3 regions of the Pseudomonas sp. GW821-FHT03C07 genome follow, and region 2 is predicted to be linked to each of the others. Evidence: riboswitches for the same ligand, from Rfam matches in the RefSeq annotation. Region 2 holds a riboswitch; each other region holds the start of a gene.
What was found. A riboswitch is a leader RNA that binds a small molecule or an ion and turns the genes downstream of it on or off. The one in region 2 is predicted to bind cobalamin.
Positions count from the first base shown of each region.

Region 1: another riboswitch for cobalamin. It lies ahead of cobO (cob(I)yrinic acid a,c-diamide adenosyltransferase); the one in region 2 lies ahead of cobW (cobalamin biosynthesis protein CobW).
Region 3: another riboswitch for cobalamin. It lies ahead of AC07VG_RS24860 (CbtB domain-containing protein); the one in region 2 lies ahead of cobW (cobalamin biosynthesis protein CobW).

Region 1 covers NZ_JBWKUQ010000014.1:13,956-17,224, forward strand. Annotated here, with positions in the region: gene bluB (5,6-dimethylbenzimidazole synthase) at 1-92, opposite strand, end outside; gene AC07VG_RS23480 (cobyrinic acid a,c-diamide synthase CobB) at 89-1,447, opposite strand; gene cobO (cob(I)yrinic acid a,c-diamide adenosyltransferase) at 1,444-2,055, opposite strand; cobalamin riboswitch at 2,139-2,358, opposite strand; gene AC07VG_RS23490 (hypothetical protein) at 2,486-2,659, opposite strand; gene AC07VG_RS23495 (hypothetical protein) at 2,877-3,269, shown strand, end outside.
Region 2 covers NZ_JBWKUQ010000005.1:326,436-329,704, reverse strand. Annotated here, with positions in the region: gene cobN (cobaltochelatase subunit CobN) at 1-99, opposite strand, end outside; gene cobW (cobalamin biosynthesis protein CobW) at 103-1,170, opposite strand; cobalamin riboswitch at 1,266-1,484, opposite strand; gene AC07VG_RS13225 (glycosyltransferase) at 1,575-2,867, shown strand; gene AC07VG_RS13220 (glycoside hydrolase) at 2,871-3,269, opposite strand, start outside.
Region 3 covers NZ_JBWKUQ010000015.1:144,293-147,561, forward strand. Annotated here, with positions in the region: gene AC07VG_RS24850 (response regulator) at 1-826, opposite strand, end outside; gene AC07VG_RS24855 (response regulator) at 1,090-1,446, shown strand; cobalamin riboswitch at 1,566-1,791, shown strand; gene AC07VG_RS24860 (CbtB domain-containing protein) at 1,888-2,070, shown strand; gene AC07VG_RS24865 (CbtA family protein) at 2,081-2,782, shown strand; gene AC07VG_RS24870 (cobalamin biosynthesis protein) at 2,779-3,195, shown strand; gene cobM (precorrin-4 C(11)-methyltransferase) at 3,259-3,269, shown strand, end outside.

The DNA of each region.
Region 1 (3,269 bases), on a different contig from region 2:
CTGCCAGCGGTAAAGTGGCGCATATCGCGGCGTTCACCGATGACACGGTAGACCGCCGCGCGTTCTTCAGGGCTAAAAGCGTTGTCGGTCATGGCCTCCGCGCGGGTAAGTCCGCGCGCTCCGAGAGTGCGCCGGCCTTGGCAAGGTGGATATCCGGGGCCAACAGCGCGGCAATCGCCCGCGGATTGGACGGAAAATAAAAGTGCACATAAGAAGCGGTCATCCGCCCTTGGCGATACACCGCCTCGGCGCCGCGCCCGCCATTGGGGCTCAGGCCCCGGGCAATCGGTTCCAGCGCCGTGGTGGTCAGCGAATGGTGATAGGTGTGACCGCGCAACAGCCCTTCCGGCAACGCCACCGCCTGCAAGGCCAGGGCCGCCAGGCGCTTCTGCATCGTCGCCTCACCCGCCAGCAGGCCCAGCAACTCGGCGCGTTGCCCTTCGACATCGGTCAGCGCATCGAGCAGATAGAGCATCCCACCGCATTCGGCGAGCAAGGGTTTGCCGGCCTGATGATGGGCGCGGATCGCCGCCAGCATCGGCGCGTTCCGGGCCAGGACCAGGTGATGCAGTTCCGGATAACCACCGGGCAGGTAAAGGCTGTCCGCCTCGGGCATGACTTGATCGTGGATCGGCGAGAAAAACCGCAACTCGGCGCCCATGGCCCGTAACAGATCCAGGTTGGCCCCATAGATGAAGGCAAAGGCCTCGTCATGGGCGACGGCGATGCGCACGCCGGCCAGCAGCGGCTCGGCGACTACCGGCGCGGGCGCGGCAAACGCCACTGGCGGCGGCAACGCCACCTCGCAGCTGCCGGCCAGAGCCTCGGCAGCCGCGTCCAGGCGCTTGTCCAGGTCATTCAATTCACTGGCCTGCACCAGGCCGAGATGACGACTCGGCAGCTCGATCCCGGTTTCCCGCGAGAGCGCGCCGTACCAGCGCAGGCCTTCGGTCAGGCTGCCTTCGAGCAATTGCGCGTGCCGTAGGGTACCGACACGGTTGGCCAGCACCCCGGCGAACGGCAGGTCCGGCTGGTAACGTGCCAGCCCCAGGGCCAGGGCGCCGAAGGTCTGGGCCATGGCCGTACCGTCGATCACTCCGAGCACCGGCACACCGAAATGTCGGGCCAGATCGGCGCTCGACGGCGTGCCGTCGAACAGCCCCATGACCCCTTCGATCAGGATCAGGTCGGCCTCGCCCGCCGCCTCCCAGAGCAGCCGGCGACTCTCCTCGGCGCCGACCATCCACAAATCCAGCTGATAGACCGGCGCACCGCTGGCGCGCTCATGGATCATCGGGTCGAGAAAGTCCGGGCCGCATTTGAACACCCGGACCTTGCGCCCCTGATTGCGGTGCAGGCGCGCCAGGGCCGCGGTCACCGTGGTCTTGCCCTGGCCGGAAGCCGGCGCGGCGATCAGCACCGCCGGGCAATGACGCGCTTGCCTCATAGTTCGATGCCCTTTTGGGCCTTGATCCCGGCCTGGAACGCATGCTTGAGCAGGCCCATTTCGGTCACCGTGTCGGCCAGTTCGATCATTTCCGGCTTGGCGCCGCGTCCGGTGACCAGCACGTGCTGCATCGGTGGACGGGCTTGCAGGTCGGTCAGGACCTGATCGAGGTCCAGATAACCGTGCTTGAGGGCGATATTCAGCTCATCGAGCAGCACCAGGCCGATGCTCGGGTTGCGGAGCATTTCCCGGGAGACTTCCCAGGCGGCTTCGGCGGCGGCGATATCGCGCTGGCGATCCTGGGTCTCCCAGGTAAAGCCTTCGCCCATCACATGGAAGCGCACCTGCTCGGGGAAGCGCCGGAAAAACAGCTCTTCGCCGGTGCTGTTGCGGCCCTTGATAAATTGCACCACGCCACACTGCATGCCATGGCCCATGGCCCGGGCGAGCATGCCGAAAGCCGAGCTGCTCTTGCCCTTGCCGTTGCCGGTGAGGACCAGCAACAGGCCGCATTCATTTGGCGCACTGGCAATACGCTCGTCGATCACCGCCTTTTTGCGCAGCATGCGCGCCAGGTGGCGTTCGTCGCGATCAGGGGATTCGTTCATGGCAGCTCTCCGTTGGGGCTGGATAAGGCAAACGGGGGGCAGGGAAAAACGCGGCCGGAGCCGTCCAGCATCGCCCGCCGTGACGCTGTGGGATGGATCAGGCCGGTCTCCGGGCTCATGAGCGCTATTCGCGGGACCGCGCGCCTTCCCATGTCGGCTGGACACAGTGGCTCAAGGCGCGGTCTTGACTCATTTACCGTTGCGGGGGCAGCGCCGGAATCGCGCCTGTCGAAGGGCTCACCGGCTTCCCTGTTTCACCCTGTCGGCGATTCGCCACAGAGCACCTGAAACAATCGGCGAAGGTTAGAGGGTTGGGGGTGGAGCGTCAAATAAAGCCGCCATCAGAAAAGCAAACGCCCCGGGCCAGGCGGGGCGTTTGTAGACAATTTGGGAGGAAGCCTTTTGCCAAAGTCGATAGTGGGAGCCAATGTCAGGAGCGAGCACCCGCGAGCACACCAGCAGGCTCGAGTTCCTTGCCGCGGCTCAAACCGACCTTGAGAAAACGACGCTGATTTTCAGAAACACCCACAGCAGCCAACGACATGGCTTCAGCGGTGAATTTGGCAATCATGGCCGCTTTCGCAGCGTTTTTAGTCGTTTTCATAGACACCTCTGCGTCTTGACAATTAAAGAGATCTTAATGACCCGCTACAGAAATCACAAGGCGACCGTCATCGCCAAAATCAAACCCTAACTCCTTGTACAAGGCGATAGCTCCCTACCCCGACCCAGATCAAAAAACCGGCGCCAGAAATTGTGCTACGTTGAGGAAGGTGATATCAAATAGCCATAACCCGACCAACAATAAAAAGGGGAGCTCCATGCAAGGCCTGATCATCAGCAATCCGAAACTGGAATTCCTGCGCCCCGCCCTGGAGCGCTGGCCCGAGTGCATCGATCGCTACAACCAGCTCCTCGGTGACGGACAGGCGCCCTACTGGTTCAACGAGCGGGCCAATCTGGGGTTATTGTCGGTCGCGGCCTGGGCGGCGGAAATGGTCACCCTGGAGCATTTCCCGACCAAGAAGCAGCTCGAAGAGGGCGACCGCAGCGGACGCTGCGACCTGCAGATCTCCACCGCGCAGGAGTCGGTCTATATCCAGGCCACGCAACGCTGGCCCAAGGTCAATAACCTCAACCCGATGCCGGCCCTGCTGGATGTGGCGAGCGATGCCAAAAAAATCAGCCATCCGCATCACCTGAAACTCGGTTGC
Region 2 (3,269 bases):
GCCGCTGCAGAGGATCACCAGCTCGGCGGGGGTTTGTCCCAGGTCGGCAATATTGTCATCCGACACAAAACCGCCGGGCTGGGTCCTGAGCAGGTGCATGGGTCAGGCGGTCAGCGCGGTGCGCAAGGTCGATTCGAGCAGCGCGGCATCCAGATCCTGGCCAATCAGCACCAGGCGGGTAACGCGGGGTTCGGCCGCCGTCCAGGCACGGTCGAAATGCTTGTCGAAACGTGTGCCTACACCCTGGATCAGCAAACGCATCGGCTTGTTCGGGATCGCGGCGAAGCCCTTGACCCGCAAAATGCCGTGCTTGACCACCAGTTGCGTCAGGACGTCCAGCAGCAGGCTTTCATCCGCTTGCGGCAGCTCCAGGGAGATCGAGTCGAAGGCATCATGATCGTGATCGTCATGATCGTCAGCATCGTGGTGGTGATCGTGGTGGCTGTGACGGCCGTCGATATGCTCCTCGGAACCGGCGCCCAGGCCCAGCAGCACGTCCAGCGGCAGGCGGCCGCTGCTGGCTTCGACGACCTTCACCGCCGGCGGCAGTTCTTCGGCCACTTCCAGGCGCACCCGGGCCAGGTCTTCAGGGCTGATCAGGTCGGCCTTGTTGAGAATCACCAGGTCGGCGCTGGACAGTTGGTCGGCGAACAGTTCGTGCAGCGGCGACTCGTGATCCAGGTTCGGATCAAGCTTGCGCTGGGCATCCACCTGGTCCGGGAACGCAGCGAAGGTGCCGGCGGCCACGGCCGGGCTGTCGACCACGGTGATCACCGCGTCGACGGTGCAGGCACTACGGATTTCCGGCCACTGGAAGGCTTGCACCAGGGGCTTGGGCAGCGCCAGACCGGAGGTTTCGATGAGGATATGATCGAGGTCGCCACGGCGCGCCACCAATTCGCGCATCACCGGGAAGAATTCTTCCTGGACCGTGCAGCAAAGGCAGCCGTTGGCCAGTTCATAGATGCGACCACTGGCCTCTTCTTCGGTGCAGCCGATCGAGCACTGCTTGAGGATCTCGCCGTCGATGCCCAGTTCGCCGAACTCGTTGACGATCACCGCGATGCGGCGGCCCTGGGCGTTGTCGAGCATATGGCGCAACAAGGTGGTCTTGCCCGAGCCGAGAAAGCCGGTGACGATGGTGACGGGAAGCTTGGCCAGTGTTTTCATCGGATGCCCTTTGGCAAAGTGGCGGGCATACGGGACGAGAACCACGGCCCTGGGGCGCGGATGCGTTCGCCACCGGATCACCCCGCCCGGTTGTAGTGAGAAACGGTCACGAGGCAGGTCTCCTGGCTTACGGTCGGGCCGTCGCGGCGCCTTCTGGGCAGCACGCGGTAGACCTGGCCTTGCGCCTTCCCGTCCGCAGACAGTGGCATTGCAGGGCTATCGAACCGTTTACAGTTGCGGGGGCAGCCGCGGCATACCGCGTTCCCTTCTTAGCTTCGGCCGAATGCCGAAGAACCTCGAAGCTGCAAGGCTACGCAGTGCGTCGAGGCAGGTCAATCGCGAGCGTCGCTGTGGTTTAATTGCGCCCCTTTTTCCCGCCCTGCCCGTTTCAAGGAATCGTACTCATGCACGCCACCGACATCACTCAGGTCCTGGTTATCGGTTACGTCTGGCCGGAACCGCGCTCGTCGGCGGCTGGCGGCCACATGATGCAGATCCTCGAGAGTTTTCTCGACGCCGGCTGGCGCGTCACCTTCGCCAGCCCCGCCGCCGTCGGCGAACACAAGGCCGACCTGGCGAGCCTGGGTATCGAGGAGTGTCGCATCGAGCTCAACAGCAGCAGTTTCGACAGCTTTGTCGCCGGCCTGCAACCGGATGTGGTGCTGTTCGACCGCTTCATGATGGAGGAGCAGTTCGGCTGGCGCGTGGAAAAACACTGCCCCGAGGCCCTGCGGGTGTTGGAGACCGCGGACCTGCAAAGCTTGCGCGATGCCCGCCAACAACAGCTCAAGGCGCGCCTGAAAGACGATCAGGACCAGAATGACTTCAGCAGCCTGTTCGCTCCCGATCAGCGGCAGGTGTTCCAACAGATGAGCGAAACCGATCAGGCCCAGCGGGAAATCGCCGCGATTTACCGTTCGGACCTGAGCCTGATGATTTCCGATGTCGAGTCGCAGTTGCTGGTCGAACAATTCAAGGTCCCGGCGGCGTTGCTGCACTGGTGCCCGTTGATGATCGACACACCTGTGGCGGCCTATCGCGATTTCGACGAGCGTGCGCATTTTCTCAGCATCGGCAACTTCCGCCACGCGCCGAACTGGGATGCCGTGCTCTGGATGAAGACCACGCTCTGGCCGCTGATCCGCCAGCAGTTGCCCACGGCCCAGCTGCAGATCTATGGCGCCTACACCCCGCCCAAGGCCACCGCGCTGCACAACCCCGCCCAGGGTTTTCACATCATGAACTGGGCCGAGGATGCCCTGGACGTCATGGCGGCGGCGCGCATTTGCCTGGCGCCATTGCGTTTCGGCGCCGGGATCAAGGGCAAGATCATCGACGCCATGCTCTGCGGCACGCCGAATGTCACCACCCCCATCGGTGCCGAAGCCATGCACGGTGGGCTGCCCTGGGCCGGCGCCATCGAAACCAGCGCCGTCGCCCTGGCCCAAGCGGCCGTGCGCCTCTACCAGGACCGCACGCTGTGGCAGCAGGCCCAGGCCAACGGCCAGGCGCTGCTCGCCGCCCGTTACGAGCGCCGGGTCCACGGCCCCGCGCTGATTGCCCGGATCCAGGCCTGCCGCCTCGACCTCGCGGCCCACCGCCGGGACAATTTCACCGGGGCGATGCTGCGGCATCATCACCACAAGAGCACCCAGTACATGTCCCAGTGGATCGAGGCGAAAAACCGCGTCGACTGATGTTCAGGAGGCGCCGAGGACCTGGCGGATCTCGATCAGTTGCGCCGGCTCGCCGGAGACCACGACATGCGCCGACAACGGCGGCAGCTGCCGACCTTCCGGCGTGCGGCTGGGCCGGACGGAAAAGTTGACGGTGATCAGCGTGCCGTCGGCAAAGGTCGAGCGCTGCAGCAGGCGGTCCGCGGACAGGATCTGGAAGTCATCCATGGCCTGGCTGAACAGGCGCTCGTGCAGGGGCCGGAACACCTTGTCGTAGGCGCTGATCAGCGGCAAATCGCGGGAAATCACCTGATCGTTGAGGTGATACAGCGGGGGCACCATGTACAGCAATTGCAGCAACGCCGTGACCTCGCGTTCGCTGGAAAATTTCAGCGAACCGTACTCCCAGTGATGGGTACTGAC
Region 3 (3,269 bases), on a different contig from region 2:
ATGCCGCCACGGCGCTGCCCATATACTGGGCGCAGAATTGCAGGATATTGCGCCCCAGCAGATTCAGGCTCAGTTGGCCCAGCACCTGCTCGGCCAGCTCGGTCTGGCCACTGCGTAGCCAGGCTTGCTGTTCCAGGCGTTCCGCACTCTTGACTTGTGACGCGAGATTTTTTGCATAACTACTTGAAAGTGATAACAAATCACGTCGACCTATAAAGGCCAGCAAGGCACTCAGGCCCAGCACAAAGATGAGATAGAGGACGATGCTCCAGATCGTGGTGCGGCTTACGGTTTCATTGCGCGCGAGCCGCAGTTGCTGCTCCATGTCGATGGCGTTCTCAAACTCGCTACGGATCTCGTCAACCAGGCGCTTGCCGCGCCCCGCCTGGATCACCCCCCGGTAGTCGCCGCCGGAACGCCGCAGTTCAATCATCAACTGAGCGTATTCGCTCCAGGCGCCCTGCAAGGCTTCGATGCGTTTGAAGCGGTCGACCTGCTGCGGATTATCCGCGGTCAGTTGCTGCAAGCTGCGCAGTTCGGCAATGATCTTCGGCTTGGCGACTTCGTAGGGGTCGAGGAAATGCTCGTCACCGGTAATCAGGAAACCGCGCATACCGGTTTCCAGATCCACCGAGAGCTTCATCGCCTCGTTGCTGTTATTGATCACCCGGTCGGTATGCTCGACCCACTGGATCACCGACAGCAGATAGGTGATCAGCGCGACGAAAAATACCGCACTGAGGACCCCGACGCCCAAGGGCAGGCTGATGTTGCGACTCAATAACTTGCGAAAGCTTTGTTCATCCACCGAAGACGACGAATTCATTTCAGGGCCCGGATTAAAGTTATTGATTATCAAGGAGTCTGCCGTATGTACGAATAAAAGACCGCCATTTTTCTCACAGCTTAGAATGCAATGCCCCAGGCCGCACTGTCGTGACGCGATGACAGACCTTAGCCTATCATCTTGTACAGTCGGATTTTTTTGTACAGGCCGGGGAACTTGCCTGGCCCGGTGGTTTACTGATACCAGAGGCCGAGCGGTTCAGCGAACTTGATCCATTCCTCACTTTTTCGGGATATACCCTTATGCCAGTCCCCCCCGCCACCATCCTTGTCGTTGAAGACGATACCGTCGTGCGCATGCTGATCGTCGATGTCCTGGAGGAACTGGCGTTCAATGTCCTGGAGGCCGACGGCAGCGAAAAGGCCCTGGATATCCTTGGACAGGCCGACACCCGCATCGATTTGTTGATGACCGATGTCGGACTGCCCGAAATGGATGGCCGCGAATTGGCCAAGGCCGCCTGCCAAATGCGCCCGGGGCTGCCCGTCCTGTTTGCCAGCGGCTACGCCGAAAGCATCGAACTGGCGCCTGGCATGCAGGTGATCAGCAAGCCCTTTTCTATTGATCAGTTAAGGCTAAAGATCAAAAATATTATATAAGCACATGATTTATATGAAATATTTATTCTAGAATTCACTTTAACTCGGGGCTGGGCCAGCGCATTCGCGACCACCACTGCGCCCTCTACTGCATTGACGCGCCCGGCCCAGCGTGTTTACCTAGTGGCCTTGTTTTGGGTGCCCTTCACAGGGTGAAACGGGAAACCGGTGCGTCAGCCTGTCTGTCTTCAGGCCTGATCAGTCCGGTGCTGCCCCCGCAACGGTAAGCGAGAGAAGCGTCAGAGCCACTGTGTCGACACCGGCATGGGAAGGCGACGCTTGAAGAGTCGGGCCCTGCCCAACTCCCTCGCAAGCCCGGAGACCGGCCCAGAAATAATCGATGACAAACCTGCGGTGGGCAGGCGCTGTTGTAATCTCCGGGCGCCCGCCCGCCGAGGTTCTTCGCGCCTTTCCGCCTGCTAAAACTCAAAGGGAAGCGCCATGTCAACCACTACCGTCCGCCACTCGACCGCCATCAGCACCCTGAGCCAGCGCCTCGTCGCCGCCATCGGTGCCACCATCCTGGGCGCGGCATTGGTCTATTTCGCCGGGTTCTCACCCATCGACGTCGTCCACAACGCCGCACACGATACCCGTCACAGCTCTGCCTTCCCGTGCCATTGAGACGCCAGCCATGATCAAGCGTATTGCGCAAACAGCGGGATTCACCGGCTTGCTGGCCGCCCTGTTGCTGACCCTGCTGCAGAGCTTCTGGGTCGCCCCGCTGATTCTCCAGGCGGAAACCTATGAAAAATCCGCGGCAGCCGAGGCTCACGAACACCAGCACGCGGCCATGGCCGGGCACGTACACGACGAAGAGGCCTGGGAGCCGGAAGACGGCTGGCAGCGCGTGTTGTCCACCACCGGCGGCAACCTGGTGGTGGCCGTCGGTTTCGCCCTGATGCTGGCCGGCCTCTATACCCTGCGCGCGCCGAACCGCACCGCCCAGGGCCTGCTCTGGGGCCTGGCCGGTTATGCCACGTTCTGCCTGGCACCGACCCTGGGCCTGCCGCCGGAACTGCCGGGCACTGCCGCGGCGGACTTGCTGCAACGGCAGATCTGGTGGGTCGGCACCGCAGCGTCCACGGCGGTTGCCATTGCCCTGGTGGTGTTCGGCAAGCACTGGGCGCTCAAACTGCTGGGCGTGGCCATTGTCGTGGTGCCCCATGTGATCGGCGCACCGCAGCCGCAAGTTCATTCCAGCCTGGCGCCAGAAGAGCTGGAAGCACAATTCAAGATCGCCTCGCAACTGACCAATGCCGCGTTCTGGCTGGCCCTGGGCCTGATCAGTGCATGGCTGTTCCGGCGCAAGACCAAGGCTCACTACTCGGCATGAGCACGACGCCAATCCTCGCGGTTGGCCTCGGCTGCCGGCTCGGCTGTAGCGCCTCGACCTTGCAGGCGCTACTGGAGCAATCTTTGCTGGCCCATCGGATCGACCTCAAGGAAATCAATGGCTTGGCAAGTATTGATGGGAAAAAGGTTGAACCCGGCCTGCGGGAACTGGCACAGCGCCTGAACCTGCCGCTGGTGTTCTTCAGTGCGACCGAGCTGGCACCTTACGAGGCTCGGCTCAGCCATCGTTCCAGCCAGGCCTTCGAACAGACCGGCTGTCATGGCGTCGCAGAAAGTGCCGCGCTGGCCCTGGCCGAACAGTTGGGGCAAGCCCGTGCGAATCTTCTGATTTCACGCCAAAAGCATCCTCAGGCGACCTTTGCACTGGCCTGGACCGGGCAAAACCCTCGATAATCACCGCCGTCTACATGAGCGTTGTTCATGTAAAGTCTTGTGCAGCCCTGTTCAGAGAGTGTCATGACCGTCTA